DNA from 2 places in the Shewanella alkalitolerans genome. Region 1 is predicted to be linked to the other one. Evidence: predicted binding sites of a transcription regulator. Region 1 holds the regulator's gene; the other holds the start of a gene.
What was found. The regulator sigma-54, encoded in region 1, starts transcription at its own class of promoters, with help from an activator protein. The targets are predictions, from matches to a motif close to GTTGGCACGNNNNTNGNNT.
Positions count from the first base shown of each region.

Region 2: flgF (flagellar basal-body rod protein FlgF) is a predicted target of sigma-54. The motif match lies at 12,665-12,683, and genes of this name have one in related genera.

Region 1 covers NZ_CP080422.1:3,904,125-3,918,991, forward strand. The annotation lists gene degQ (Do family serine endopeptidase DegQ) at 1-375, shown strand, start outside; gene degS (outer membrane-stress sensor serine endopeptidase DegS) at 513-1,592, shown strand; gene K0J45_RS16885 (hypothetical protein) at 1,711-1,869, opposite strand; gene murA (UDP-N-acetylglucosamine 1-carboxyvinyltransferase) at 2,022-3,281, opposite strand; gene K0J45_RS16895 (BolA family protein) at 3,297-3,548, opposite strand; gene K0J45_RS16900 (STAS domain-containing protein) at 3,564-3,857, opposite strand; gene K0J45_RS16905 (MlaC/ttg2D family ABC transporter substrate-binding protein) at 3,857-4,510, opposite strand; gene mlaD (outer membrane lipid asymmetry maintenance protein MlaD) at 4,522-4,995, opposite strand; gene mlaE (lipid asymmetry maintenance ABC transporter permease subunit MlaE) at 5,067-5,852, opposite strand; gene K0J45_RS16920 (ATP-binding cassette domain-containing protein) at 5,839-6,648, opposite strand; gene K0J45_RS16925 (calcium/sodium antiporter) at 6,883-7,842, shown strand; gene K0J45_RS16930 (KpsF/GutQ family sugar-phosphate isomerase) at 7,876-8,853, shown strand; gene kdsC (3-deoxy-manno-octulosonate-8-phosphatase KdsC) at 8,855-9,406, shown strand; gene lptC (LPS export ABC transporter periplasmic protein LptC) at 9,403-9,960, shown strand; gene lptA (lipopolysaccharide transport periplasmic protein LptA) at 9,947-10,492, shown strand; gene lptB (LPS export ABC transporter ATP-binding protein) at 10,489-11,220, shown strand; gene K0J45_RS16955 (RNA polymerase factor sigma-54) at 11,355-12,842, shown strand; gene hpf (ribosome hibernation promoting factor) at 12,873-13,160, shown strand; gene ptsN (PTS IIA-like nitrogen regulatory protein PtsN) at 13,163-13,606, shown strand; gene rapZ (RNase adapter RapZ) at 13,603-14,451, shown strand; gene K0J45_RS16975 (HPr family phosphocarrier protein) at 14,444-14,719, shown strand; gene mgtE (magnesium transporter) at 14,820-14,867, shown strand, end outside.
Region 2 covers NZ_CP080422.1:1,489,919-1,504,785, reverse strand. The annotation lists gene fliD (flagellar filament capping protein FliD) at 1-1,043, opposite strand, end outside; gene K0J45_RS06680 (flagellar protein FlaG) at 1,055-1,450, opposite strand; gene K0J45_RS06675 (flagellin) at 1,610-3,055, opposite strand; gene K0J45_RS06670 (flagellin) at 3,326-4,774, opposite strand; gene flgL (flagellar hook-associated protein FlgL) at 4,987-6,198, opposite strand; gene flgK (flagellar hook-associated protein FlgK) at 6,210-8,120, opposite strand; gene flgJ (flagellar assembly peptidoglycan hydrolase FlgJ) at 8,185-9,210, opposite strand; gene K0J45_RS06650 (flagellar basal body P-ring protein FlgI) at 9,258-10,349, opposite strand; gene flgH (flagellar basal body L-ring protein FlgH) at 10,361-11,035, opposite strand; gene flgG (flagellar basal-body rod protein FlgG) at 11,075-11,863, opposite strand; gene flgF (flagellar basal-body rod protein FlgF) at 11,874-12,617, opposite strand; gene flgE (flagellar hook protein FlgE) at 12,817-14,178, opposite strand; gene flgD (flagellar hook assembly protein FlgD) at 14,242-14,867, opposite strand, start outside.

The DNA of each region.
Region 1 (14,867 bases):
CTGAGAGCCAAGATAGGCACCATGGGCGCCGGCGCCAAGGTGAAACTGGGTCTTATCCGCGACGGCGATGAAAAAACGGTCACCGCAGTATTAGGCGAGGCGAGCCAGCAGACAGAAACCGCGGCGGGTGCCGTACATCCAATGCTGGCGGGTGCCACCCTGGAGAACAACAAGAAGGGGGTCGAGATCACCGAGATCGCCCAAGGTTCTCCGGCGGCGGCCAGTGGCCTGCTTAAGGGCGATATCATAGTCGGGGTAAACCGTACCCGTATCGAAGATCTTAAGGAGCTCAAGGCGGAGCTGAAGGAGCAACACGGCGCCGTGGCCCTGAAACTGCTGCGCGGTGACAACAGCCTCTATCTGGTTCTGAGATAAGGCGCACTAGAGGCCATGACAGGGTTTAGACACCCGCATCATGGCCTCTTTTATTTCCAGCTTATGCACTTAGGCCAATAGTGCCCTATAAATAAACATGTTAATCTAACGCTACTTTTCCCACAGCACCTTAAATCATGACGCTTAAAGACACGGTAATTTACATCGCGAAAGCAGTTTTTTTCGGCCTTATCATGGCCGCCGTCTTTCTGGTCATCACCCCATGGATAACAGGCACTGCCAATCACGGCAACTTCTTCCAGAACCGGGGACAAAACGGGATAGAACTCTCCTTCTCTCAGGCAGTACGTCGCGCGGCACCCGCCGTGGTCAACATCTATAGCCTGAGCATAGATCAGAGCCGCCCGCTTAACTCGGGCTCCCTGCAAGGCCTGGGTTCAGGCGTGATAATGAGCAAAGAGGGTTACATTCTTACTAACTATCACGTGGTCAAGAAGGCGGACGAGATAGTGGTCGCCCTGCAAGATGGCCGCAAGTTTACCTCAGAGGTGGTGGGGTCAGACTCTGTCACCGATCTGGCGGTGCTTAAGATAGAGGGCGATACCCTGCCCGTGGTGCCCATCAACTTGGACGTGCCGGCACAGGTGGGCGACGTGGTTCTGGCCATAGGCAACCCCTATAACCTGGGGCAAACCATCACCCAAGGGATCATCAGCGCCACCGGTCGTAACGGCCTAAGCTCGGGTTATCTGGACTTCCTGCAGACAGATGCCGCCATCAACGCGGGCAACTCGGGCGGCGCGCTTATCGACACCAGCGGCCGACTGATCGGTATCAACACCGCCGCCTTCCAGATTGGTGGCGAGGGTGGTGGCCACGGCATTAACTTCGCCATCCCCATCAAGCTGGCCCACAGCATCATGGGTAAGCTGATCAAAGATGGCCGGGTAATACGTGGTGCTCTGGGGATCACAGGCGAGGCAATCAATCCTGTGATGGCGCAGATCCTCAACCTGCCGGATCTGACCGGTGTCATGGTCACAGGTGTGGATCATCAGGGACCGGCCGCTCAGGCCAAGCTGAGACCCAGAGACGTGATCACTAAGTTTAACGACGAGACCGTTCCCGGCGTCGAGATGCTGATGGATAGGATTGCCGAGACGCCACCTGGCACTCAGGTGACCATGACCATCATCCGCAGCGGCAAGTACTATGAGGTACCTGTCACCATAGGGGAAAACTTAGGCTCTGAGTAACGGGCTCTGAATAATAGCGACCAAAGTCCGCAGACAAAAAAGCCAGCAATCGCTGGCTTTTCTTTTATCTATTCTCTAGTGATCTCTAGGTACTTGCTTAAACCCTGAACTTAAGCCCTTAGCTTGGGCTCTTAAATAGCCGCAACCAGAAACCACATTCGAGCAGCGCGCCGACGACCAGCAGGCTCAAGGCCCCCAGGTGCATGCCCACGCCGTAACAGATTAGGGCGCCGATCAGCAGCCCCACTAATAACGCCATCCTTTTGCCATGTGCCATATACTCTCCTTAGCATATTCAAATTGGCCTACCCACCAATCATAAGCTTAGCCTATGTAAATTACCTGCATTATTTTGTGACCAGTTGCGTCATCCATGCTTCAGGCACAAAAAAGCCACCCTAAGGTGGCTTTATTATGATAAAGAAAAGCTTAGCTGACCCGTACGACCTCGCCGCCCAGGCCCTTAAACTTATCTTCGATATGCTCGTAGCCTCTGTCGAGGTGATAGATGCGATCGACCGTGGTTACGCCATCGGCCACCAGGCCGGCGATAACCAAGCTCGCCGAGGCGCGCAGATCCGTTGCCATCACCTGAGCGCCATTGAGCAGCTCACAACCCTTGATGATACAAGTATTGCCTTCCAGCTCCATGTTGGCGCCCATGCGGATAAGCTCGGGCACATGCATGAAACGATTCTCAAAGATGGTCTCGGTAATGGTCGCCGTACCTTCCGCTAGGGCGTTGAGTACACAAAACTGCGCCTGCATGTCTGTCGGGAAACCTGGGTAAGGCATGGTCTTGATGTTGACCGCCTTGGGGCGTTGCCCCTGCATGTCCAGCTCGATCCAATCTTCGCCCGTGGTAATGCTGGCGCCGGCATCTTCGAGCTTGGCGAGCACGGCCTCTAGGGTCTTAGGATCGGCATCGACACAACGTATCTTGCCCTTGGTTACCGCCGCGGCTACCAGGAAGCTGCCGGTCTCGATACGGTCTGGCATCACGCGATATTCGCAGCCGCTGAGCGATTCGACACCCTGGATGCGAATGGTATCGCTACCGGCGCCGCTGATCTTAGCGCCCATGGCGTTAAGGCAGTTGGCGAGATCGATCACTTCTGGCTCACGGGCCGCGTTCTCGATCACCGTCTCGCCGTCGGCCAGGGCCGCCGCCATCAGCAGGTTCTCTGTGGCACCCACGCTGATCATGTCCATGAAGATATGGGCGCCCTTGAGACGACCATCGACGCGGGCCTTGATATAGCCCTCTTTCACTTCGATCTTCGCGCCCATCTGCTCCAGACCATGCAGGTGCAGGTTTACCGGGCGGGCACCGATGGCGCAGCCACCGGGCAGAGAGACGTCGGCGGTGCCGTAACGAGCCAGCAAGGGCCCCAAGATCAAGATAGAGGCGCGCATGGTCTTCACCAGCTCATAGGGCGCGCAGAACTCGTTGAGATGGGTGGTAGAGATGGTGATCTTACCCTCGTCGCTACGGCTCACCTCGGCACCAAGACAGCGAAGCAGCTCACAGCTGGTGTTGACGTCCCTAAGGTTAGGCACATTGCTGACCACAAAGTCTGTCTCGGCCAGCACACCGGCCATCAGGATCGGCAGGGCGGCGTTCTTGGCGCCAGAAATCACCACGTCACCGGCCAGTGCACCACTGGCCTGAATTGTTAATTTATCCACTATGAGTCTCTAGCCTTACATGTTGAAGATTTTTTCACGCTTCCACTGCGTAGGGGTAAAGGCGTTGATAGTGATGGCATGCAGCGCCCCACTGGTCACATGTTCCATCAAAGGGCCGTAGATCATCTGCTGTTGCTTCACGCGGCTCACACCGTCGAAACACTCACCGACGGCAACAATCTTATAGTGTGTCCCATCCTGGCTCACGTGTACTTCATCCAGTGTCAGCGCTTGGCTAAGCAGCTGTTCAATCTCATTACATTCCATAAACGGATAACCCTTTTATTTGGCTTCTTCGGTGAAGAAGTCTTGTAAATCATATAAATCTATTAACTTTTGCAGTTGCGCCGGCGGATTGCAGAGCACCAGCGACTGACCCTTCTTCTGCTGCTCTGCCACCAGATGCAGCAGCAGCGCGACACCAGCGCTGTCGCTATAGGAGACGCCGGCAAGATCCAGTCGGTCACAGGCACCATTGAGTAGCGTCTCCAGCTTAGGCCAGAGCTCCACCACCGCCGCCTGAGACAGCTCACCGCTTACCTGGCACTGCCCCGCCGCCTGGTTAAAGCTCAGCATTATAGCTTAGTCCCCTTGTTAACCAAGCTGATATGGTTATCTGTATGGGTCTCCAGCTCTTTTATTACCGCATCTATGCCATTTTGGCGGATCAGGTTAGTGATCTCCGCGCTCTTAGAGGAGAGCAGGCTCACCCCTTCGGCTACTAGATCGAACGCCTTCCAGGTATCGTCCTTCAGGCGACGCACCCTGAAGATCAGCTTGATGGGCGGACGGCCCTGCTCGATGATCTGCACGTTGACATCTACCATCTTCTCACCGTCGAACCCCTTAGCCGGGGCAAACTCCACCTGCTGATCGGTATACTCGGTAAATGCCTGGGCATAAGTCGCGATAAGATAGGTCTTAAAGGCTTCGGCGAAGCGCTCGCGCTGCTCCGGCGTACTCTGACGCAGGTAGGGCCCCATCACCTTATAGGAGGCATACTTATAATCGATATAAGGCATCAACTCGTCAGAGACTATCACCTTAAGATGGTCTGGATTGGCCTGAATTGTGGCAATATCCTGATGAAAACGGGCAAAAGTCTTGTTGGCCACAGATTCCACCATGGCATAGGGGTCCCTGGTATTGACCGAGATCTCCTCGGCGCTAACCGCACCGCCGATCAGCAATACCATGGAGGAGAAGAGTACTTGCAACAACTGTTTCATATTCGTCCCTATTAATTTTCTTTAGACTTCATACTGTATAAGAACTGGCCGATGAGATCTTCGAGCACTAAGGCCGAGTGAGTGTCGTCGATACGATCGCCATCTTTGAGCATGCCGATATCGTCCATCACAAATCCTGGCGTCAGTCCCAAGAACTGCTCGCCCAGCAGACCCGAGGTGAGGATCGACAGGCTACTGGTCTCGGGAAACTGATCGTATTGATTGTCCATGGCCAGCTCGACCACGGCCACCAGTTCCTCAGGATCCAGGCTGATGTTCGTCACCCTGCCGACCACCACGCCACCCACCTTGACCGGTGAGCGCACCTTGAGGCCACCTATGTTGGTGAACTTGGCATACAGGGTGTAGTGGCTCTGGCCAGGCTTCACCTCGACATTGGCCACGTTGAACACCAACACCAGAAAGGCCATCAGGCCCGACAGAATAAACAAGCCAACTAATAGTTCAATTTTTCGAGTCAACATACTCAATTACCACTCAGTTCTATACATACCACGACGGCAAATATATAGGTTTATCCATAAACAAAATTTAATCAGCGGCCAAACATCATGGCCGTCAACAGGAAGTCTAACGCCAACACCGCCAGGCTGGACTGCACCACGGTTTGGGTGGTCGCCCGGCTGATCCCCTCGGGATTGGGGATCACATGATAGCCGCGATACAGGGCTATCCAGGTCACCACTACGGCAAATACCAGGCTCTTGATCAGACAGTTCACTATGTCCTGACGCCACTCCACCGAGGCCTGCAGGATAGACCAGAAGCTACCGCTGTCGATCCCCTTCCATTCCACCCCGACCAGATGGCCGCCATAGATGCCCACGGCGGTAAACATCAGCGCAAGTAGCGGCAGGCTGATCACCCCAGCCCAGAAGCGCGGCGCGATCACCTGACGCAGGGGATCTATAGCCATCATCTCCAGGCTGGAGAGCTGCTCAGTGCTCTTCATCAAACCTATCTCGGCGGTGAGTGCCGAGCCGGCGCGTCCGGCAAACAGCAGCGCGGTCACCACTGGCCCCAGTTCACGCAGTAGACTGAGCGCCACCATGGGCCCCAGGCTGTCTTCGGTGCCGAAACCCACCAAAATATTATAGCCCTGCAACGCCAGCACCATGCCGATGAAGAGGCCGGAGACCAGGATGATCACCATGGACTGCACGCCAATCACGTACAGCTGCTTGATCAGCAGAGGCGTGCCCTTACGCACCCTAGGCATCTTGGCGATGGCGCCCCACAACATGAGTCCGGCACGTCCCAGGCCGGTGACGCTATCGATCGCACCACGACCTAAGCGGGCGATTTGATCAATCACGCTCACCTAACATCTCCTTCTGGTAATCCTGGGCGGGAAAATGAAACGGCACGGGCCCGTCGGGCTCGCCGCCGATAAACTGTTTCAACTTAGGATTGTCTGCCGCCTTCAGCTCGGCTGGCGTGCCGTGGGCGATCACCTTCTTGTCGGCCAGCACATAGACATAGTCGGCGATCCCCAGCACCTCTTGCACATCGTGGGAAACCACCACAGAGGTGAGGCTCAGCGCATCGCTCAGCTCGCGGATCAGCTTTACCAGCACCCCCATAGAGATGGGGTCCTGTCCGGCGAAGGGCTCATCATAGAGCACCAGCTCAGGCTCCAGGGCGATGGCGCGGGCCAGGGCCGCACGTCTCTGCATACCGCCGGAGAGCTCACTCGGCATCATCTGCGCCGCGCCTCTTAGCCCCACTGCTTCGAGCTTCATCAGCACGATACGGCGAATGATCGCCTCGGGCAGGTCAGAGTGTTCCCGCAGGGCAAAAGCCACGTTGTCGAACACATTCATGTCGGTAAACAGGGCGCCGCTCTGAAACAGCATGCTCATGCGTTTGCGCAGGGCAAACAGCTCGCTGCGATTGCATTTATGCACGTCAACGCCATCGACCTTGATGACCCCCGAGTCCGGCCGCAGCTGACCACCGATCAACTTAAGTAGGGTGGTCTTGCCTATGCCACTGGGTCCCATGATGGCGGTCACCTTCCCCCTGGGGATGGTGAGGCTGACGTCGTCATAGATAACATGGGTGCCACGACTGAAGCCCAGATGGCTGATCTCCACCAATGGCTGCACGTGTTCCATCGGCGCTTGTTCCATTGGCTTAGTCTCACCCTTGGCTTGGCTGTCATGACTTAACGATTGATGACTCATAACGGGACCTAATGCGTTCCATGGTTAGGCGGCAGGAAAAGAGACAAATTGTACGAAATTGACGGATTGTGCACAACTGAATCGACACTATCTTTGCGCAATACTTTCAATTTTGTTCAATTCCAGCGAAAATGCGCGGCAGACTCTTAAACAAAAAGATTTTCAATGCTATTTAATATTTTCTTACTGATTGCTGGTTTGGGTGCCCTTGTCTGGAGTGCCGACAAATTTGTCTTCGGCGCCGCGGCATTCGCCCGTAATCTCGGCCTGCCGCCCATGTTAATTGGCCTCACCATAGTCGCCATGGGCAGCTCGGCCCCGGAAATGTTTGTGGCAGCCACCGCCTCCCTCGAAGGCATGACAGACACGGCCATAGGGAATGTGCTGGGCTCCAACGTCGCCAACATCACGCTGATCCTGGGAATCACCGCCCTATTAGGCGCAATCTCGGTAAGCTCACAGACACTCAAGCGGGAAATCCCTATGATGCTAGGCGCTACGGCGCTGGCGGGCTATTTCCTTCACGATGGTCAGTTGACCCGCGTCGAGGGCTTGGTGCTGATGGCACTCTTCTTCGCCCTCATGGGGTATCTGATCTGGCATGCCATCGTCAACAAGGAGAAAGATCCCCTGATCGACGAGGCCGAGAGCGAGGTGCCTAAAGATGTGCCTACGCCTAAGGCGATCCTCTGGCTGGTGATAGGCCTAGTGCTGCTGCCCCTGTCTGCCGACTGGATGGTGCAGGGCGCCGTGGGTATCGCCAAGGCCTTCCATATGTCAGACTTAGTCATAGGCCTGACCATTATCGCCGTCGGCACCAGCCTACCTGAACTGGCGGCCTGTGTGGCAGGCGTGCTGAAGAAAGAGGACGACCTTGCCATAGGCAACGTGGTCGGCTCTAACCTGTTTAACATTCTTGCGGTTTTGGCGCTACCCGCCCTTATCGCCCCAGGCGCGGTGGATGCCGCCGCCAGCAGTCGCGACTTTTACATGGTGATGGCAACCAGTGTTGCCCTGGCCATACTGATTTTATTAACCGGCAAGGCCCGCCAACTACGCCCCTGGCATGGCGGTGTGTTATTAGCAACTTTTATCGCGTACCAAGTCACGCTTTTCCTATCCTAATAACGTTTAGGCCGACAAAATAGAGAGAACAAGATGGTAGATGCAGATCAATTACGTCAATGGGGACGCAAGGTTATCGATACCGAGCGCAACGCGCTGGACAACCTGTATCAATATGTCGACTCGAGTGAATTTGCCAAGGCCTGCCAACTGATCCTCGCCTGCACCGGCAAGGTGATCGTGATGGGCATGGGCAAATCCGGCCACATAGGTAACAAGATCTCGGCCACCCTGGCCAGCACAGGCACCCCAGCCTTCTTCGTCCACCCCGGCGAGGCCAGCCATGGCGACCTGGGCGTGCTGAGCGAGAACGATATCGTACTTGCCATCTCCAACTCGGGCGAGGCCAGTGAAATTTTAACCCTGATGCCTGTGATCAAGCGCATGGGGCTGCCAGTCATCGCGGTGACGGGCAAACCCGAATCCAACATGGCCAAGCATTCGGTAGTTCATCTGTGTATCGAGGTACCGGAAGAGGCCTGTCCGCTCGGACTGGCGCCGACCTCGAGCACCACGGCGACGCTCGTCATGGGCGATGCCCTGGCGGTGGCCCTGCTGCAGGCCAGAGGCTTCACCAAAGATGATTTTGCCCTCTCCCACCCCGGTGGCAGTCTGGGACGCAAGCTACTGCTCAAGGTGAGCGACGTGATGCACAAGGGTGATGACTTGCCTCTGGTGGCCGAAGATATCTGTATCACTGAGGCCCTGTATGAGATCTCCAAGAAGGGGCTTGGCATGACAGGCGTGGTCAACAGCCAGGGCCTGCTGGTCGGCATCTTCACCGACGGCGACCTGCGCCGGGTGATCGACGCCGAGATCAACCTGCGCAAGACCTCCATCTCAGAGGTGATGACCCATGGCTGCGTCACCGTCAGCGAAGGCATCTTAGCCGCCCAGGCCCTCAAGGTGATGGACGAGAAGGAGATCAACGGCCTGATCGTCACCGACGAGCAGCAGAAGCCGATTGGCGCACTCAATATGCTGGACATGGTCAAGGCGGGGGTGATCTAACATGGCACATCAAGGTTTCTACGGCCCGATAACCGACGCGGTCTGGCAAAAAGCCAAACAGATCAAACTCTTGATCTGCGACGTCGACGGTGTATTCTCCGACGGTCTGGTCTATATGAGCAACTCGGGCGACGAACTCAAGACCTTCCATACCCGCGACGGCTATGGCGTCCGCTCGCTGCTGACCAGCGATATTCCGGTGGCCATCATCACGGGGCGTAAGTCGCAGATAGTGGAAGATCGCATGACGGCCCTGGGTATCACCCATATCTACCAGGGCGTCGACAACAAACTCGAGCCTTATCAGGAGCTGCTTAACCTCTATAAGGTGACGCCGGAAGAAGTGGCCTATATCGGCGATGACATGGTGGATCTGCCCGTGATGGAGAAGGTAGGCCTGTCTGTCTGCGTGGCCGACGGTCACCCCTATGTGCGCCAACACGCCGACATGGTTACCCACATCAATGGCGGCCACGGCGCACTGCGTGAACTGACGGATCTCATCCTGCTCAGCCAGGATAAGTTTGCCTCGGCCCACGGAATGAGCATATGAACAGAGTCACGCTGGCGATCATCGCCTTCTTCGGCACCGCACTGATCCTCTATTGGCAGGTTCAGTCGAAAAAGGGCAGCGAAGAGCTGGCCCTGGATAATGTCGATCGTCCCGACTACATAGTCAGAGATCTCAAGAGCGTGCAATACAATGATGAGGGTGGTATCAACAGCCGGGTATCGGCCAGTCACATGGAGCACTACGCCGAGCGCAACCAGACCTACTTTACCCAGCCCATCTATCTGGTCTACCCCGACAACGGCGATGCCCAGTGGCGCCTGAGGTCCACCAAGGGCACACTGGACAAAAATAGCGGACGGGTCACCCTGGAAAATAATGTTATCATTGATGCCATTAGCCCAGAGGAACCGATTCAGACCATAGAGACCACCTATCTGGAGCTGGATCTCAATACTATGATTATGACATCCGACAGAAGCATTCGGATCACAGGACGTGATTTCCTCATCACGGGGGAAGGCTTATATGCCGATCTCAACGCCCAAAATATAAAACTGACGAGTCAGGTAGAAGGAACATATGAAACTAAATAGCCTTATTCTTGCGGGCCTGCTGCCCCTGGTCAGTATTGGCGCCCATGCCAAGGTGAACGACCTGCTGCAAGAGGTTAAGATCTCTGCCGCCAGCCAGGAAGCCGACATTAAGAACAACCAGATCATCTTCCACGGTCCGGTCGAGGTCACCCAAGGCTCTATCAAGATATTGGCCAGTGAACTGCGCGCCTTCAGCAAAGAGAAGAACAGCGGCAAGATACTGATCGCCACCGGCAACCCAGCCACCTACTCTCAGGTGATGGAAGATGGCCGTCCCGCCTCGGCCAGCGCCAAGGAGATACGTTACGAGCTTTCCAGCCGCACCCTGACGCTCATTGGCGACGCCACCCTGGAACAGGAAGGCAGCCAGGTCACGGGTTCGCAGATCCGCTACAACATAGAGCAGCAACAGCTGATCGCCGAGAGCACAGGCAAAGACAGAGTGATCACCATCATTCAGCCTGAGAACTATCAGGAACAGATCCAGCCAGAGCAGAAGCCCGAGAAGAAACCAGAACAGGAAAAACAATGACAGACCTGATCTTGAAGGCGGAGAACCTCGCCAAGAGCTATAAGAGTCGTGCCGTTGTCCAAGACGTGAGCCTCACGGTAAAGACCGGGCAGATCGTCGGCCTGCTGGGGCCAAACGGCGCCGGCAAGACCACCACCTTTTACATGGTCGTCGGCCTGGTACAGAGCGACAAGGGCCGCATCTTTATCGACGATGACGACCTGACGCTAGACCCAATGCACCTACGCGCCCGCAAAGGCATAGGCTACCTGCCGCAGGAAGCCAGTATCTTCCGTAAGCTCTCGGTGCGGGACAACATCATGGCCGTGCTCCAGACCCGCAGCGATCTTAATAACGATGGCCGCGAAGAGGAGCTGGAACACCTGCTGGAAGAGTTTCACATCACCCATATCCGTGACAGCCACGGCATGGCGCTCTCGGGCGGTGAACGTCGCCGGGTGGAGATCGCCAGGGCGCTTGCCGCCAACCCTAAGTTTATTCTTCTCGACGAGCCGTTCGCCGGGGTCGATCCCATCTCGGTTATCGACATCAAGAAGATCATCGAGCAGCTTAAGAATCGCGGCCTGGGGGTGTTGATCACCGACCACAACGTGCGCGAAACATTAGACGTCTGCGAGAAAGCCTATATCGTCAGCCATGGTAATCTGATCGCCGAGGGCACACCCGCCGAAATCTTAGACAACCAGCAAGTACGAGCAGTGTACTTAGGTGAACAATTCAAGCTATAGTTAATCTTATAATGGGGCCACAGAGGAAAAACCATGCGTTAATTGTGGCTTTAGGCACTATCCGATATATTTGTCCGGCACATATAGCCAGAGCTTTCTCATTTTATAATTAGAAACAAGGGAATAGCAGTACGATGAAAGCGTCACTTCAGCTCAAAATGGGTCAGCATCTCACCATGACGCCCCAGCTACAACAGGCCATACGTCTGTTGCAGTTGTCGTCATTAGAGTTGCAGCAGGAGATCCAGCAGGCATTAGAATCCAACCCGCTACTGGAGTTGGATGAAGAGCAGGAGAGCGCCAGCATCGAGCTGCAAGACGATAGCGTCAGCGACAGCTTCGACAACAAGTACGACGACAAGATAGAGCTGGATTCGAGCCAGGATAATTCAGGGGTCGAGACCTCAGACGCCCTGACTCAAGACTCAATGCCAGACGAGCTGCCGGTGGATACCACCTGGGATGAGGTCTACACCGCCTCACCAAACTCAAGCTCGGGCGCCATGCGCGACGACGACATGCCTTTTCAGGGCGAGACCAGCGAAGGTCTATACGAACACCTGGAATGGCAGAAGAACCTGACCCCTTTTTCCGATAACGACCTGGCCATCGCCACCGCCATCATCGACGCCATCGACGAGCGCGGTTACCTGACCCAGACCTGCGAAGATATTCTCGAGGCCATGGGCGACCCAGAGATCGAACTCGACGAGGTCGAGGCGGTACTCAAACGGGTACAACACTTCGACCCCATTGGTGTGGCGGCCCGCGACCTCAGCGAATGTCTGACGATCCAGCTGGCCCAGTACAGCGACGATACACCGCACATAGCCAACGCCCGCATGCTGATCAAAGAACACCTGGATCTCATCGCCGGACGCGACTTCCGTCTGCTGATGCGCAAGACCAAGCTCAAGGAAGATGAACTGAGGGATGCCATCGCCCTGATCCAGACCCTGAATCCCCGTCCAGGCCTCGCCATCACCGCCAGCCGCGACGAGTACGTGATCCCGGATGTGACCGTCACCAAGAAGAAGGGACGCTGGGTAGTCGAGCTTAACCCAGACAGCATGCCCAAGATCAACGTCAACCAGCAGTATGCCGCCATGGCCCGCAGCACTAAGAGTCAAGCGGATGGCCAGTTTATTCGCGGCCACCTGCAGGAAGCCAAATGGTTCCTCAAGAGCCTTGAGAGTCGCAACGAGACCCTGCTCAAGGTGACCAACTGTATCGTCGACTTCCAGCAAGGCTTCTTCGAATTTGGCGAAGAGGCGATGAAGCCCATGGTACTGAACGACATCGCCGAGGCGGTGGAGATGCATGAATCCACCATCTCACGTGTGACCACGCAAAAATATATGCATACCCCGAGAGGGATCTTCGAGCTCAAATACTTCTTCTCCAGTCACGTCGGTACCGACGATGGCGGAGAGTGCTCTTCAACAGCAATACGTGCCTTCATTAAGAAGCTGGTTGCTGCGGAAAACCAGAAAAAGCCATTGAGCGACAGCAAGATGGCTCAACTCTTGGCCGAACAGGGGATTAAGGTGGCTAGACGCACCATTGCCAAGTATCGCGAGGCAATGCTTATACCGCCCTCGAATCAGCGCAAGAGCTTATAAAACAAACCTGGAAACTGGAGGACTATCTTTATGCAAATAAACCTGACTGGGCACCATATCGAGATCACCCAATCTCTACGAAGCTACATCGAAGAGAAATTCACAAAGCTTGAACGTCATTTCGATCAGATCAATAATGTGCACGTTGTATTAAATGTCGAAAAGTTGCAACAGAAGGTTGAGGCAAAGTTACATCTCCGTGGCGGAGAAGTGTTCGCAACATCCGAACATGCGGACATGTATGCCGCGATAGACTCCCTGATTGACAAACTCGATCGTCAGGTCATTAAACACAAAGAGAAGCTTACTAAACATTAACGATGGAACTGAGTACCATCCTGCGGCCGGAGTGCACCACCTGCGCCACTCCGGGCAGTAAGAAAAAGGTACTGGAGCTTATCAGCGACTTAGCCGCTGTCCAGTACCCCACCCTCTCCTCTCAAGAAATATTTGAAAGCCTTCTGGCTCGAGAGAAAATGGGCAGCACAGGTATAGGCAATGGTATCGCGATTCCTCACGGACGGCTGACTAACATAGATCAACCCGTGGCCGTACTGGTGAAATGTGCTGAACCAATTGCATTCGATGCCATTGACAATCAGCCCGTCGATATCCTTTTTGCGTTATTGGTGCCCGCAGATCAATGCGAGCAACATCTTAGCACCCTGGCCGCTATGGCCGAGAAGCTCAATGATAAGGCGATCATGAAGCAGCTAAGAAAGACCCAAGATGAATCCGAACTCTATCAGGTGATCACCCAATGAAATTGGTTTTGGTATCCGGACGCTCAGGATCGGGAAAATCCGTCGCACTCAGGGTCCTAGAAGATCTAGGCTACTACTGTGTCGACAATCTGCCCTTGCAGATGATGGAGTCCCTGCTGGAGCAGCTCAAGGGGCGCAGCGATCTCGTGGCCATCAGCGTCGATGTGCGCAACATGCCCAGCGAAGAGATCCAGCTGGAAAAGCAGCTGGCCAAGCTCCCCAAAGATACCGAAATCTTAAGTTTCTTCCTGAACTCAAGCGACAATGTACTGCTCAAGCGCTACAGCGAGACCCGCAGGCTACATCCGCTGTCGCGCTCTAAGGTCTCCCTCAAGGAGGCAATTCAGCTCGAGGGCAAGCTGCTCGACCCCATAGCTAAACTGGTGGATCACTATATCGACACCTCTAACCTCAACATCTATGAGTTGAGCGACAAGGTGCGCGAGATCCTGCTGGGCACGGTCGACAAGGAGCTGGTGATCAACTTCGAGTCCTTCGGCTTTAAATATGGCATGCCGACCGAAGCCGACTTCATGTTTGACGTGCGCTTCCTACCCAATCCCCACTGGGAAACTGAGCTGAGGCCACTGACTGGCCTGGATGAGCCAGTGCAGCAGTTTCTGAGCCAGCAACCCCTGGTCAACAAGTTCATCTGGCAGATCGAAAACCTGCTGGAAACCTGGTTGCCTCACCTGGAGCGCAACAACCGCAGCTACCTCACCATAGCCATCGGCTGCACCGGCGGCCAGCACAGATCTGTCTATGTGACCGACCAGCTCGCCAAGCTGTTCAACAAGGGCAAGCATAAGGTTCAGGCGCGCCACCGAGAGCTAAAGCATGACTAAGTTGGCTCGCGAGCTGACCATCTGCAACAAGTTGGGCCTGCACGCCAGAGCGGCGACCAAGCTGGCGGTGCTCGCCGCTAAGTTCGACGCCGAGGTCACTCTGATCCAGGGCGATAAACAGGCCTCCGCCGCCAGCGTACTCGGCCTCCTGATGCTCGAAACCGGCATGGGTAAAACCATCACCATCACCAGCGAAGGCAAAGATGCCCTGGCGGCCCTGGATGCCATCAGCGCCCTTATTGACGCCAAATTCGATGAGGCCGTATAATCGGCTCGCTTTGCGGTGCCCGCTTAATTTCGTCCTATACTTATCATAGACTTACAAGCCTACCACCCAAGCCGTTCAATCAACTGCCAAAGGAGGAGCTATGCCGATCGAAGTGTTAGATAGTGAAACCACAGATCAACGCCTTAAT
Region 2 (14,867 bases), 2.1 Mb from region 1:
TTTAGTTTATCGGAATCGATTTCCAGTAAACCTTCACGAGTCGTCTTCACCCCGAAGTTAGCTAACATCTGCATGCCATCTGAGGTGTCTACACCAGATGATATCATGCCACGTAGCTGACTTTGGATGCTTCTGGGTAAGGCATCCCCCTGTAAAATACCCGCCTGCTTAGTATCAGCGTCATATCCTGTTAGACCCTGAATATTCGTCATTAACGCATTATAAGCCTCGACAAAGTCTTCAATCGCACCTTGGGTTTTGGCTGTATCTTGACTTACGGTCAGAGTAGTGGTTTTAGCAATATCGGCATCGGTTAAGGTTAGTGATACGCCTGTTATCGCATCATCTATACTATTAGTTTGGGAGATGACCTTAACGCCATCAATATTTACTATGGCATTCTTAGCTGGTGTCAGCTCGCTCATGGTAAAGGCATCTGAAAGCCCAGTACCCACACCAGTGTCGGTAGCCGTCACCGAAATGGTGTTGTCTTCACCCGTCTTTTTTGACCCCAAGACCAGCTGAGGCCCCGACTCACCATGGATAATGGTTGCCGTCACATCTGTGTTGTCTTTGGCGTTATTAATCTTTTCCATGATATCGCTGAGGGAATCGGTATCTGACACATCGATATTAAAGGCTGTACCACTACCGACACTAATAGATAAAGAACCTTCACCTATGGGTAAAGTCTCATCGGCAACCACAGCTGTACCAACTTTTTGGCTTTGCGCCAGTTGCTCCACCTGTACTTGATAAACACCAGAGACTGCGGTTTTATCTACACTCGCAGAAAGATAATCTTTAGATGAAATCGCAACTTTTTGACTACCAAAGGTCTCTGCCTTGGTCAAGGTTTCAAGTTTACTGTTAAACTCAGACATGGCGCTTTTTAATGCCCCGATGCCTGAAATTTGGGCATTAAGCTTACCTTCATTGACATCAAATTTAGCAATCTTGCTCGCGCTCTCAGCATTAACCAATGCCGTCACGATACCGCCAATATCTAAACCTGAACCAATACCGACTGCAGTTAAACCCATAGTAACCTCTACTAGACCTCAGTTTTCATTAACAAACCCGCCACTTCATTTAGCTTTCGGGCGATCTCTAATGCTTCTTCATTGGGGATCTGACGGATCAAATCACCGCTTTGTACGTCAATCACCTTGACCACTTGCAAACCTGAATCTTCGTCGATATTAAAGGCTAAGCCTTTTTGCATCAAACTCATACTCGCAGCGATGTCATTAACGGCTTGATTGAGTTCTTCAGCATCTGCTTTTGATACCTGATTTACCTGATTCACCGAGCGCTCGACATCACCAGCAGACTGAATACCATCGTCCGCTAAAGCCTGGGAAACCACCTCGGTCTTTTTATCGACCATGTGCGCCAAGCTATCTTTTCGCTGCAATGGTATCGAAGTATTTGGAAAATTAACGTCCATGATACACCTCAATCTATTATTTCAAGCAATTAACAAGCCAAAATATGATAATTGTCTATTGCTAACCACTTAAATTTAAATGCGGCCCTTTTATAAGGCAAAGGGAGAGTCGTTGCCGACTCTCCCTATCCAGCTACTCACTGAAGGCTCATCACTCAATTATAGTAGTGACAGGGCCACCTGTGGCAGCTGGTTCGCTTGAGCCAGCATGGCAGACGAAGTCTGAGACAGGATCTGCTGCTTGGTCATCTGTGCAGTTTCCTTGGCGAAATCCACATCCTGGATCCGGCTACGGGCGTCAGACACGTTAGTAGAGATACTGTTCAAGTTATTGATGGTAAAGCTCATGCGGTTTTGTACCGCACCCAAGTCGGCACGTTGGCTATCAATCATGGCGATAGCACCATCAATCAGCGCCAAGGCGTCTTGAGAGCCCGCAGCAGTACCAATGTCTACTGTATTGACACCAGCAAACACCCCTGTTGTTTCAGAAGTCAACTCTGCGGCGATACCACCACTGACTGAGTAGCTCTGAGAAGCTGTTAATGACACCGAACCTACCGCAGTCGCAACAACACCGGCACTGGTCACGTTTGTGGCGGCACTCTTAGTACCATCGGCGGCGACGTTCTGCAGGGCCAACGCACCGGTAGTATTAGCCGCGGTAGACGTAAAGTTGATGTCCGCACCATTATTACTGGTAATGGTCAGCACGCCGTTTTCCAATTTCGCACTTACACCCGTCTCACCCGAGGCGTTGTTGATGGCTTTGGCCAAATCGTCATTGTTGGCGATACCGGTTAAATCCAAGGTGGATGTGCTGCTGCCATCGTCCACATTCATTACCAATGAGGCGTCAAAGGCGGCGGTCAAGTTTGCTTCTACTTGTGTCCGAGCCGTTGCCGTAACACCTGAGCCCGCTTTATTGATCTTGCTGGCCACCTCGGTCGCCGTATCGTTGGCGGCAGTCGTTACTGTTGTGGTACTTGTTCCCTTGGTGATGGTCATAGAACCACCGGCAGAGCCGTTTGAACCCGCCGCTACGGCGGCCAATGCACCACCAAACAGAGTGCCTGGCGCATCACTTTGATACGCACCGATATCTGCTGCGGCAACTGAACTCAGTGAAACAGAAATGGTTTCGTTAGCGTTAGCTCCCACCTGGAATGCCTGGGTACCATAACTACCGTCCAGCAACTTCTGACCACCAAAAGCCGTAGTATCAGAAATACGTGTTAATTCATTTTGCAGAGATGAGATCTCTTTCTGCATGGCGGCACGGTCTTCTGCAGAGTTAGAGCCGTTAGCTGATTGCAGTGACAGGTCACGCATACGTTGCAGAATGTTGGTCGATTCCTGCATCGCGCCTTCAGCCGTTTGCGCAATCGAGATACCATCGTTGGCGTTACGCTGGGCCACATCCAAGCCGTTAATCTGGCTGGTCAAACGGTTGGAGATTTGCAGACCCGCGGCATCATCCTTGGCGCTGTTGATACGCAGACCCGATGATAGACGCTCCATGGAAGTTTTCAATGCGCTGTTGGCGCCATTGAGGTTCTTTTGTGAACTCAGTGAAGTCACGTTGGTATTGACAGAAATGGCCATAGTAGGTTCCTCTCTTGCTGGTTGACCGCTGGCTAGCTGTCAAGCCAGGCGGAGCTAATCTGTACATTTACTGTAACGGCGGCCGACAGAGAAACTTTAGCCAAAAAATATTATTTTTATAAATCCAACCTAACACATTGTATTTTAAACGATTAAATCAACTCCAACAAAGAGTGAACTTACATTTCTACGCTATCGACAAGAGAAAAAAAGAGAAAAAACACAAGCGGCCTAAGCCGCTTGTGTTTTTCATCAAATAGCCAGGTCAGATTAACCGAGTAACGACAGGGCCACCTGTGGCAGCTGATTCGCTTGAGCCAGCATGGCAGACGAGGTCTGAGACAGGATCTGCTGCTTGGTCATCTGTGCAGTTTCCTTGGCGAAATCCACATCCTGGATCCGGCTACGGGCGTCAGACACGTTAGTAGAGATACTGTTCAAGTTATTGATGGTAAAGCTCATGCGGTTTTGTACCGCACCCAAGTCGGCACGTTGGCTGTCAATCATGGCGATAGCACCATCAATCAGCGCCAAAGCGTCTTGAGATCCCGCAGCAGTACTAATGTCTACCGTATTCACCCCAGAGAACACCCCTGTTGTTTCAGAAGTCAACTCTGCGGCGATACCACCACTGATTGAGTAGCTCTGAGAGGCCGTTAATGACACCGAACCTACCGCAGTCGCAACAACACCGGCACTGGTCACGTTTGTGGCGGCGCTCTTAGTACCATCGGCGGCGACGTTCTGCAGTGCCAACGCACCGGTAGTATTGGCCGCGGTAGACGTAAAGTTGATGTCCGCACCATTATTACTGGTAATGGTCAGCACGCCGTTTTCCAATTTCGCACTTACACCCGTCTCACCCGAGGCGTTGTTGATGGCTTTGGCCAAATCGTCATTGTTGGCGATGCCGGTTAAATCCAAGGTAGATGTGCTGCTGCCATCGTCCACATTCATTACCAATGAGGCGTCAAAGGCAGCGGTCAAGTTTGCTTCTACTTGTGTCCGAGCTGTTGCCGTAACACCTGAGCCCGCTTTATTGATCTTGCTGGCCACCTCGGTCGCCGTATCGTTGGCGGCAGTCGTTACTGTTGTGGTACTTGTTCCCTTGGTGATGGTCATAGAACCACCGGCAGAGCCGTTTGAGCCCGCCGCTAGAGCGGCCAACGCACCACCAAACAGAGTGCCTGGTGCATCACTTTGATACGCTCCGATATCTGCTGCAGCCACCGAACTCAATGACACCGAAATGGTTTCGTTGGCGTTAGCCCCCACCTGAAATGCCTGGGTGCCGTAGCTGCCGTCCAGCAACTTCTGATTACCGAATGAAGTGGTCTCAGAGATACGGGTCAACTCTTGTTGCAGCGCCGACAACTCTTTTTGCATGGCGGCGCGATCTTCTGCCGAGTTAGAGCCGTTGGCCGATTGCAGTGACAGGTCACGCATACGTTGCAGAATGTTGGTCGATTCCTGCATCGCACCTTCGGCCGTCTGCGCAATCGAGATACCATCGTTGGCGTTACGCTGGGCCACATCCAGGCCGTTGATCTGGCTGGTCAAACGGTTAGAGATTTGCAGACCCGCGGCATCATCCTTGGCGCTATTGATCCGCAGACCCGATGATAAACGCTCCATAGACGTTTGCAGGTGATTGTTGGCACCGTTGAGGTTTTTCTGCGCCTTCAGTGAAGTAACGTTAGTGTTAACTGTAATAGCCATATTGCTTTCCTCTTAGTAGTAGCATTGCCAAGACTAGGAGCTTGGCTAAACGTATTAATCAGGTTAATCAATCAAACTGTTCATTTAACCGATAGAACAGTAACTACAGGCCGATAACCCTTAAACATTGCTGATATAAAATATCGTTGTAATCGATGCATCCAATCTGCTAACTAATTTGTCACCTAGCAGAGCATTCGATTAAAATTTTTCTATATATAATCAAACAAGGTTGTTGATCCGACTTTACTAAATACGCTCGATGCCGCGTTTAGTGCCACCTGCTGTTTTTCAAGCTCTGTAATGGCTTCAGCAAAGTCGAGATCTTCCAACAGCGACAGTGCGGAGCTGTTCACCAGCTTTTCCTCTGTGTGGGTTGATAGATAACTTTCAGCCCGTTTAAGGTCATTACCCGCTATGCCTCTGTCAAAATCTATCTGTTGCATACCGCTATTCATTTGATTCAATAACTGTGCCAATTCAGAATCACCTTGCGGTGTATTGGCTTTTGATGGATCATCAAGAAGCGCTATCGCCTGATTAATGGTCTCGAAAATACTCACCTCAGTTTGCGGTGACAGCGTAAAGGAGTCTCCCGCAGCGGGCGTCCCGTCGATTGTGACTTCTATACCGTTAACGCTAACAGGACTACTGGCGTCAAAATTAGCAAACACCTGAGCCGTCCCAGCCGAATCGGTTACCGTTAAATCGAGACCACCCGCGCCGTTATCGGCAAAATCAAAAGTATACTGCTCGGGCGCAACAGGCACATGACCGATTGGATCGGTTATTTTTGCGCTCTCGACATAAATATCGCCCGTTTGTCCCGGCAAATAATTGACACTAAAGTCACCCAATGGATTCGCGGCCTTCATAAAAGCACTATCACCCGGCAAATTGGTGCCTATGGTAACGTCCGATGCCACAATTGCTTGCCGTATGCCGCTATCACCGCTGTAAACAACTTGCCCGGTAGCATCGAAGGCAAATGGTTTAGTCGACGTCTTGTTGCCCGAAAAAAGATAATTACCAGATTCATCTTTGCTATTGGCGATACTGAGTAGCTCTTCGAGGCTCGATTTCATTTCATTGGCAATGGTTTGCCGGTCAGACGCGTTAAGCGAGCCATTTATGGTCCTTAACATTTGATCTTTCATAGAACTGGCTAGCGTCTCGGCGCTACCTAGCTTGCTCTCAGTCAAGGCTAGGCGATTGGTCGCGTAGTCGATATTCTTCATAAACTGATCGACCAGGGCATTTTGCTGATTAAGGTTATCGATACCGATAGCCGCCACGGGATCATCGCCCGCGGTATTGACCCGCTTACCACTGGCTATCTGATCGATGATCTTGCTGGTCGCCGATTGCTTGTTAAGCACACTATTAATGTTTTGATTAAACATCTGCGCCGTTGAGATCCGCATAATAAAGGCTCCTATCTCACCGAACTAAAGAGGGTGTCGAAAATTTCTGTGGCCGTGGTCATGATCCGCGCCGAGGCCTGATAAGACTGTTGGAAGCGCATCAAATTGGCGGCCTCTTCATCCAGGTTTACCCCTGACTCACTCTGCACCCGGGTATAGGCCTGAGAATAGACTGCTTCTGCCGACCCGAAGGCCACTTCGGCGGCTTTGGCCTTGCCACCCACCTGCAACTTGGTGCCTTCGTAAACATCGGCCAGAGTCGAGCCGCCATTGTTCATCAGTTTGGTTTCCGCGAGTTTTGCCATGGCGACCGCATTGGTGTTATCTCCTTCGGCAAAGTTGAGATCGAAGGTAAATCTGTCTGTTGTCGAGACGCTAGCGTCCACCTCGAAGGTGAAGCCATAGGCACTGATGGATGGTGGTGTAAAAGCTGACGTACCAAGGGTATTCCCGGCTGCATCGAATACCTCGAAAGTACTAGCCCCATTATCTATCGCAAAGGTCAGCTCGCTACCGGTTAAAGGGAAGTTGGCCGCATTACGATTGTCGATACTCACCAGTTTGACCAGTTCACTCCCAGTGCTGCTGTTACTGGTAATCTTTGGCGCGGCGGCGGCTATCTCCTTAGGATCTGTCATCACCACCTTGATACCGGCCGCGGCGCCGGATGTCGGACGTATCTCGAATCTGTCCCCCGAGGCCATGGCGCCAGAATCGATATTGATGCTAAAGCCGTCACCACCGGTCAACTGACTGCCATTTAAGGTAAGTGGCGTCACGGTGCCTGTGTCTAGATCCTTAAGCTCATAGGTGGCCGGCGCGGTAAAGGTTAGCTCGTAGCTGCCACCGGACAGGGCATTTACATCATCTATGTTTACCCTTAAAGCCGCATTGCCCGTGTTGTTCTCATAAGCGCCGGCGCGGCCAACTGACATAGCAGGATCGTTAATATCGAGAAATAGGTCGCTGCCCACCTGGCCGTTAAGATCAAAACCTGCCGCCTGAGCCTGATTAAAACTGTCGGCAATCCCCAACGCCAACTGACCCATCTCCAGCTGCGCCGGGATCAGTGTCTCGTCGCGAAATTGAAATAAGGCGCCCAGGCTGCCACCCATTTTGCTAGGGTCGACCACTAAGGTCTGATCGCCTGCCGTGGTGGTGATACGCAGCTCGCCGGCATAAGGGTCACCAGTGGTCGATCCCATCTGCATCGAGACTTCGCCGGACACCAACATCACGGCACCACCGAGCATGATGCTCTTGGCGCCGGATTCGAGTGGGATCACGTTAACCTGAGCGTATTCACTGAGCTCCTGGATCAGGGCATCCTGCTTATCGAGCAGCTGCATGTCGGCGCCCTGAGACTTCATCAGCTCCTGATTGATATGGCCAAGTTCGGTACTGATCTCATTGATCCTATCAGTCATGGCCGAGATCTGGTCGTTAGTCTGCTTCATCTGACCATCGAGCTGCGACTGCATCTGATTCAGCGCCTTGGCGATCTGATCAGCATTGCCCAGTAGACTGCCGCGAATGCCCATATCATCGGGCAGATCCGCCAGGCTGTTGAGCCCCGCAAAGAGATCGTTAAGGCTCTGCGGCACCGCCTTACCTATCTGAGAAAACAGCTGATCCAGCTCGCTCATCTTAGTCTGGGTGGTCTGTGCCTGGCTCAGCGCCGTCTGACCAATTCGCAGCTCACGGGCGGCATATTCGTTATAGATACGTTTGACGTCGGTAATATAGGTGCCGGCGCCATAGAAGCTGTTGCCCAGACGCTGGGACTCCAGGCTAGACTGCTCAGCCACCTGACGGTGGTAACCCTGAGTATTGGCATTGGTAATGTTGTTACTGGTCACCGCCAGCTGCGACTGAGAGGCAAGCACGCCGGTACGGGCGATATTCAGCAGATCCATCGACATTATGCTTTACCTCTTATTGCACCTGTTGCTAACTGAGCACTCATCACTTTTCACTCTCCACTTGTCACTTGCCAATGGCTGCGCCAAGCTGTTTGTTTACCGTCTGGGCGACTGTCTGAGTTACCGTCTGCATCACCTTGATCACCTTGTCGGCGTAATCTGGGTCTGTGGCATAACCGGCATCTTGCAAGCCACGGATGAAGGCGGCGGGATTAGCGGCCTTGTCCATCGCCTCTTGATAACGCTCGCCTTCGGAGATGAATGAGACGAAATCGTCAAAACTTTGTTTGATATCCTGATATACCCTGAAATCGGCGCGCTGCTTCACCGCAACCCCTTGTTCAAACTCCAGAGTACTGACGCCGGCTCGCTCACCATCCCAGCGGCGATCGGCCTTGATGTTAAATAGGTTATTGCTAGGCTGACCATCGGCGCGGCGCACCATCTTCTGCCCCCAACCTGTCTCGAGTGCCGACTGGGCAATCAATACCTCTGGGCTGGTACCCAAGGCCTTAGCCGCCTGCTCTGCATGGGGATAGACCGCCTTAACGAACGCCTCACGGCTTTCGAAGCCCTTATTAGCCAAACCTGTTGGCGCCTGAGACGGCAAGACCTTGCCGCTCACTAGCTCATCAAATATCCGCGGCAAGGGCTTATCACCACTTGATACCTTGCTTTGAGCCTCTGATTGGGCCAGAGATTGTCTATCTACTTGTTGCACACTATTAGCAACCGGACTCACCATGCCGCCCCGCAGCACGGAAGCCGGCGTCATCCGGCTGGTCTGCGGCGAGAGCTGCTGCACCATGAGATCTGCAAGGCCCAGCATCCCCTTGTCCGACAGATTGACTGACATCTGCTGGTCATGCATCTGCTCATAAAACTTGGTGTACTGGCTGTTCATAGGGCTGTCTGACTCAAACACCGCATTGGCATCGCGCATGCTTTTCATCAACATCTGCACGAAGATGCCCTCAAACTGCTGCGCCACCTCTTTGAGTGCCGCCTTGTCATCTTTTTGCGCCTTGGCACGTAGGGAGTCCAGGCCCCCTATGTCCAAGAAATGCGATGCGTTTGACAGCTTATCCATGTTGAGTCCCGATGCCTTGGCGACGACTGAATCGTCTGCGACAAAATTTAGATGATGATAAGCTCACCATGCAAAGCACCTGCCACCTTTAACGCTTCCAGTATGGCTAACACGTCAGATGGCGCGGCGCCAACCAGATTCACCGCCCGCACCAGCTCATCGAGGGTAGTACCAGGGTTAAACAGGAACATGCGATTATCCGCTTCGGACACATCTATGGTGCTGTCGCTGGTGACCACGGTATCGCCCCCCGCCAAGGGATTAGGCTGAGACACCTGGGTCGCCTCGGCGATGGTTACCGTCAGACCGCCATGGGTCACCGCGGCCGGCAGCAGACGCACGTCTTTGCCCACCACTATGGTGCCCGTACGAGAATTGACGATCACCTTGGCTGACTCGGACGCTGGCTCTACTTCGATGTTTTCCAGCGTCGCCAGAAAAGAGACACGCTGGGAGACATCCCGCGGCGCACTCACCTGCACCGAGGCCGCGTCCAGTGGACGAGCCATCCCTGGGCCTAAGAGATCGTTGATGGCATCGGCGAGACGCTTGGCCGTCGAAAAATCGGCGCGGCGCAGGTTAAAGGTCAGATGATCGCCAGTTGAAAATGGCGTCGCCACGGTGCGCTCGACGATGGCGCCGTTAGGGATACGACCCACGGTAGGCGTATTTTGAATCACCTTAGAGCCATCTAGTCCTTCGGCACTAAAGCCGCTGACCACCATGCTGCCCTGGGCAATGGCATACACGTTACCATCGACCCCCTTGAGAAAGGTCTGCAGCAAAGTGCCACCGCGCAGGCTCTTGGCCTCACCTAGGCTAGAGACGGTGACATCAAGCGTCTGACCCGGCTTGATAAAGGCGGGCATGTCGGCACTCACCGCCACCACGGCGACATTCTTGATCTTGGGGCGGAAGTTATCGGGCAGATTGATGCCGAAGTTTTTCAGCATTGTCTTAAAGGTCTGCTCGGTATAGCGTGTCTTCTCGCCGGTACCCGGCAGGCCGACCACCAGACCATAGCCGATCAGCTGGTTGCTACGCACCCCTTGTACGTTGGCGATATCTTTGATGCGCTGGGCCGAGCTGGCTGCGGAAAACACCATCAGGGCACAGGCCAATATTAATTTCATCTTCATGGCATCGCTCCTTAGAAGGGCCACCAGTCGCTCATAAAGAACTGGCTTAACCAACCCACTTTCTGCGCGTCGGCAAAGGTGCCCGTGCCGCTATATTGAATGCGGGCATTGGCCACACGCTGAGAGTCTATAGTGTTGTCGGGACGGATATCTTGCGAGCGTACTATGCCGGTCAGCCTGACAAACTCATCGCCGTTATTGATGGTGATCCACTTCTCGCCGCGGATCACCAGGTTGCCGTTATTCAGCACCTGCATCACATTGGCCGAGATGCTGCCCGACAGGCTGTTGCTCTGATCGGCATCTGACTCACGCTTGGTGTTCATGCTGTCTTTGTAGCGCAGGTCGATGGGCGAGCCGCTGATGGTGACGTTGCCACCACCGGCATAAATGGGATCCAGCGTCAAATCTGAGCCCTTCTTCAGCTCGTTGTTGGCGCTCTTCTTCGCCTTGGTCGACTCTTGCAGGATCACGGTAATGATGTCGCCGACCTTAAGCGCCTTGATGTCCGAATAGAGACTAGAGGCCTGGCTATCCTGATACATGGAGCCCGTAGCGGCGATCTTAGTCGGCGGCGCCTCGGGATACACAGGCGCATAGTAAGGGTCATCGGCTATCGGCTTCTGGTTGGTTGAGGCACAACCCACCAACGCCAGCGCAATCACTAAGACAGATGACTTAGCCATAACAAACTTAGCCATAAAAAACTTAGTCATATCAAACCTCTACAAATTCTGATTGACGTAAGAGAGCATCTGGTCGACGGCCGAGATCACCTTAGAGTTCATCTCGTAGATGCGCTGACTCTCGATCAGGTTCACCAGCTCCTCGGTCACGTTAACGTTAGAAGTTTCCAGCGCGCCCTGACGAATGGCGCCCATGCCATCCAGAGAGGCGGTGCCCTGAATCGGCGTGCCGCTGGCGCCGGTTTCCAGATAGAGGTTCTGCCCCATAGGATCCAGGCCGCTCGGATTGATAAAATCTGACATGCTCAGCTGACCCACCACCTGGTTTTCCGCCGCGCCAGGGGTCTTCACCGAGACCTCCCCTTCGGCAGAAACGGTTATGCTAGTCGCATCATCCGGGATGGTGATCGCCGGTTGCAACACATAGCCAGAACCCGGGGTCACGATCTGCCCGGTATCATCCAAGGTAAATTGACCATTTCGGGTATAGGCGGTTGTGCCATCTGGCAGCTGCACCTCGAAGAAACCCGGGCCTTCGATCATCAGATCCAGTGAGTTGTCAGTGGTCAGCATATTGCCCTGAGTGAACATCTTCTGGGTCGCCACCACCTTGGTACCCGCACCTATGTTCAGGCCGTTGGGTAGCTTAGTATTAGAGGCGCTGATCCCCCCCGCCTGGTTGACGGTTTGATAGAGCAGGTCTTCGAAAACGGCCCGGCTCTTCTTGTATCCAACTGTGCTCGCGTTCGCCACATTGTTGGAGATCACCGAGATATCTGTTTGCTGGGCATCTAAGCCAGTCTTACTAATCCATAACGCCGGATGCATAATCTATCTCCTAACTAATGCGCATTAATGACGAAGAGGCTTGATCCATCTCTTCGGCGGTTTTCATCATCTTGACCTGCATCTCAAACTGGCGCTGCAGATCGATTAAAGAGACCATCTCGTCGACGGCGTTGACATTGCTGCCTTCGATGGCGCCACTCTCCACGGCAACATTGGGATCGGCCGGGGCATTAACGCCAGACAATTGACGGAACAGACCATCCTCGCCACGCATCAAGTTTTGATTACCAGGGTTAACCAACTTGATACGGCCGACCTCCTCGATCACCTCAGCGGTTGAGCCGAGCGGTCTGACCGAGATGGTGCCATCCTGGGCAATCTCGACCTTTTCGATAGGAAGGGGTAACACGATAGGACCGGCATCGCCCATCACAGGGTTGCCTCTGTCGTTACGCAGCAGGCCTGAAGTATCGAAACTCAGGCTGCCAGAGCGAGTGTAGGCCTCACCGCCATCGACGGCCTGCACGGCTATCCAGCCGTCACCTTTCACCGCGATGTCGAGATCCCGTCCCGTGGTCTTTATGGGACCGGCGGCAAAGTTAGCTGACGGGTTCTCTGTCATCGAAAACACCCGTGTCGGCAACCCTTCGCCAAAGGCCTGCATAGATCTGGCCTGTTCCAGATCCGACTTAAAGCCGTCGGTATTGGCATTGGCAAGGTTGTTGGCACGCACTGCCAGCGAATTCATATTCTGCTTGGCGCCACTCATGGCGACATAGAGTAATTTATCCACTTGCTGCTCCGTCAATGTTTCAACTAAAACTGTCTAATAACAGAACAAAGCAAACATCATGCCAAGCAATAGATTTGGTTAAGCAGGCTAAATCAAGCAGATAGAAATGAAGCTAAGGAAGGAAAGGAGAAGCGGCAAGAGAAGCGGAAATGTGTTGCCGCCTGGGCAACACATTTCACGAATTCCACTAAGCGGCAGCTTAACGGATCTGCAGTACCGTCTGCTGCAGAGTGTTGTTCACTTCCAAGGTACGCGAGTTCGCCTGGAAGTTACGCTGGGCAGAGATAAGATCTACCAGCTCTGTGGTCAGGTCGACGTTTGACTGCTCCAGCGCCGATGAGCGAATGCTACCGAAGGTGCCGCTGTTGGCCTCACCCGCCAGCGCCGGACCCGAGTCAAGGCTCTCCTTCCAGGAGGTGTTACCCACCTGAGTCAGGCCCTGCTCGTTGGAGAAACGTGCCAGGGCGACACGCGCCAGAGGCACGGTAGAGCCGTTGCTGTAGCTGGCGTTAATCAAGCCATCGGCGCCCACTTCCACGTTAGTCAGACGACCCACTGTGGTACCGTCCTGGCTCAGCTCGGTCACCTCAAATGGCGAGGCATATTGCGTCGGGCTGTTGAAGTTAAGGGTGAGTGTCTGGCTACCATCTGTACCTGGGCCTAACACATTAGCGCCGCCAACACCGAGCGTCTCTGTGGTGATCACCGCAGGATCGCTGCCGGTATAGGCACCTGTGTCGTTGAAGGATAAAACCGAGCCCTTCCAGCCGCTGGCGTTAACCGCTGTGCCGGTCGAGTCAGCCACACCGTCACCCGTAGTATCACGACCATAGGTGCCCGCGGCGCCCGCCAAATCCACCTGCTTGCCGTCAACCGCATAGAAGGCCACCCAGTTACTGGTGCCTGTGTAAGCCGCCTCGGGTGGACGCACGAAATAGGTGGTCAGAATATGTGGCTCACCCAGTGAGTCGTACATGGTGACCGACGTCGAGTTGTTGTAGGTATCGGGGTCATTCGGATTAAAGTTCGCCGGATCCAGCGTGCCCTCACCCGCGTTGAGGTTCATCTGAATACCGATATTGTCTGTCTTCTGTGGGCTACCGGCAGTGTCAGGGATCTTCACCGGTTGCGTGGTGGTGAGACTCACCGAGGTGGAATTACCATCTTTGTCCACCGGGAAGGTCTGCAGGTAGTTACCTGCAGAGTTCACCAGGTAACTGTCGGCATCGACCTTGAAGGCACCGGCGCGGGTGTAGGAGAGATCCTGTGAACCCACTTCCGATGAGGTCACAAAGAAACCGCCGCCATTGATCGCCATATCCAGCGCGTTGCTGGTAAATTGCAGACTGCCCTGTTGGAACTGCTGTGCCACCTGAGCCGTGGTAACACCGCCACCGACAGTAGTCTTGCTGTTGGCAAAGATAGAGCTGGCATACACGTCGGCGAACTCGGCGCGCGACTCTTTAAAGCCAGTGGTATTAACGTTGGCGATGTTGTTCGCCGTGGTATTGAGATCTTTTTGCGCCGCCGCGATACCACTCAATGCAATGTTAAATGACATAAATCACCTCACTAAAAATTTGTTATCTGTTCTGGACCTAAGTGCCCTAACGCTCTGCTTTGTCTAGGTTTCAGACACGGCCAGAACATCACCGAGTTTGATACCGCCTATGCCTCTCAAGTTGAGAATTGCGCCGGTACTTGCCGTCCCCAGCGAAACACTCGTCACGTGAGCGTAGGTCGATACGGCTAAATCTTCACTCTTACCATCTACCTTGCCCGATGCCTTAATGGAATAGTTACCACTGGCAACGGGTTCCCCATCCTTATCCAGTCCATCCCAAGAGACATCTATATTGCCGCCGTCGCTACCATCGACGGTGAAGGTCTTCACTAGCTGGCCCTTCTCATCTTCGATTCGCACGGTTATCGACTCGATAGGCTCAGGGGTACTGATCACCCCTTTGAGCACGGGATCTTCCGCCGAAATATGCCCGGTATCCGATGGGATCAACACCTTCTGCCCCACTAGCCCCGAGGCCTGCAACGCCTGGCTCGAGGTCATCACGGTATTGAGGTTAACTATCTCCTCGTTGAGCTTAGTGATGCCATCAACGGTAGAGAAAGACGCCATCTGGGCGATCATCTGATCGTTGTCCACCGGCTTAAAGGGATCCTGCATCGACAGCTGCTGACTGAGCAGAGAGAAGAAATCCTCCTGGGTCAGCTCCTGACTCTTGGCCTCAGGGA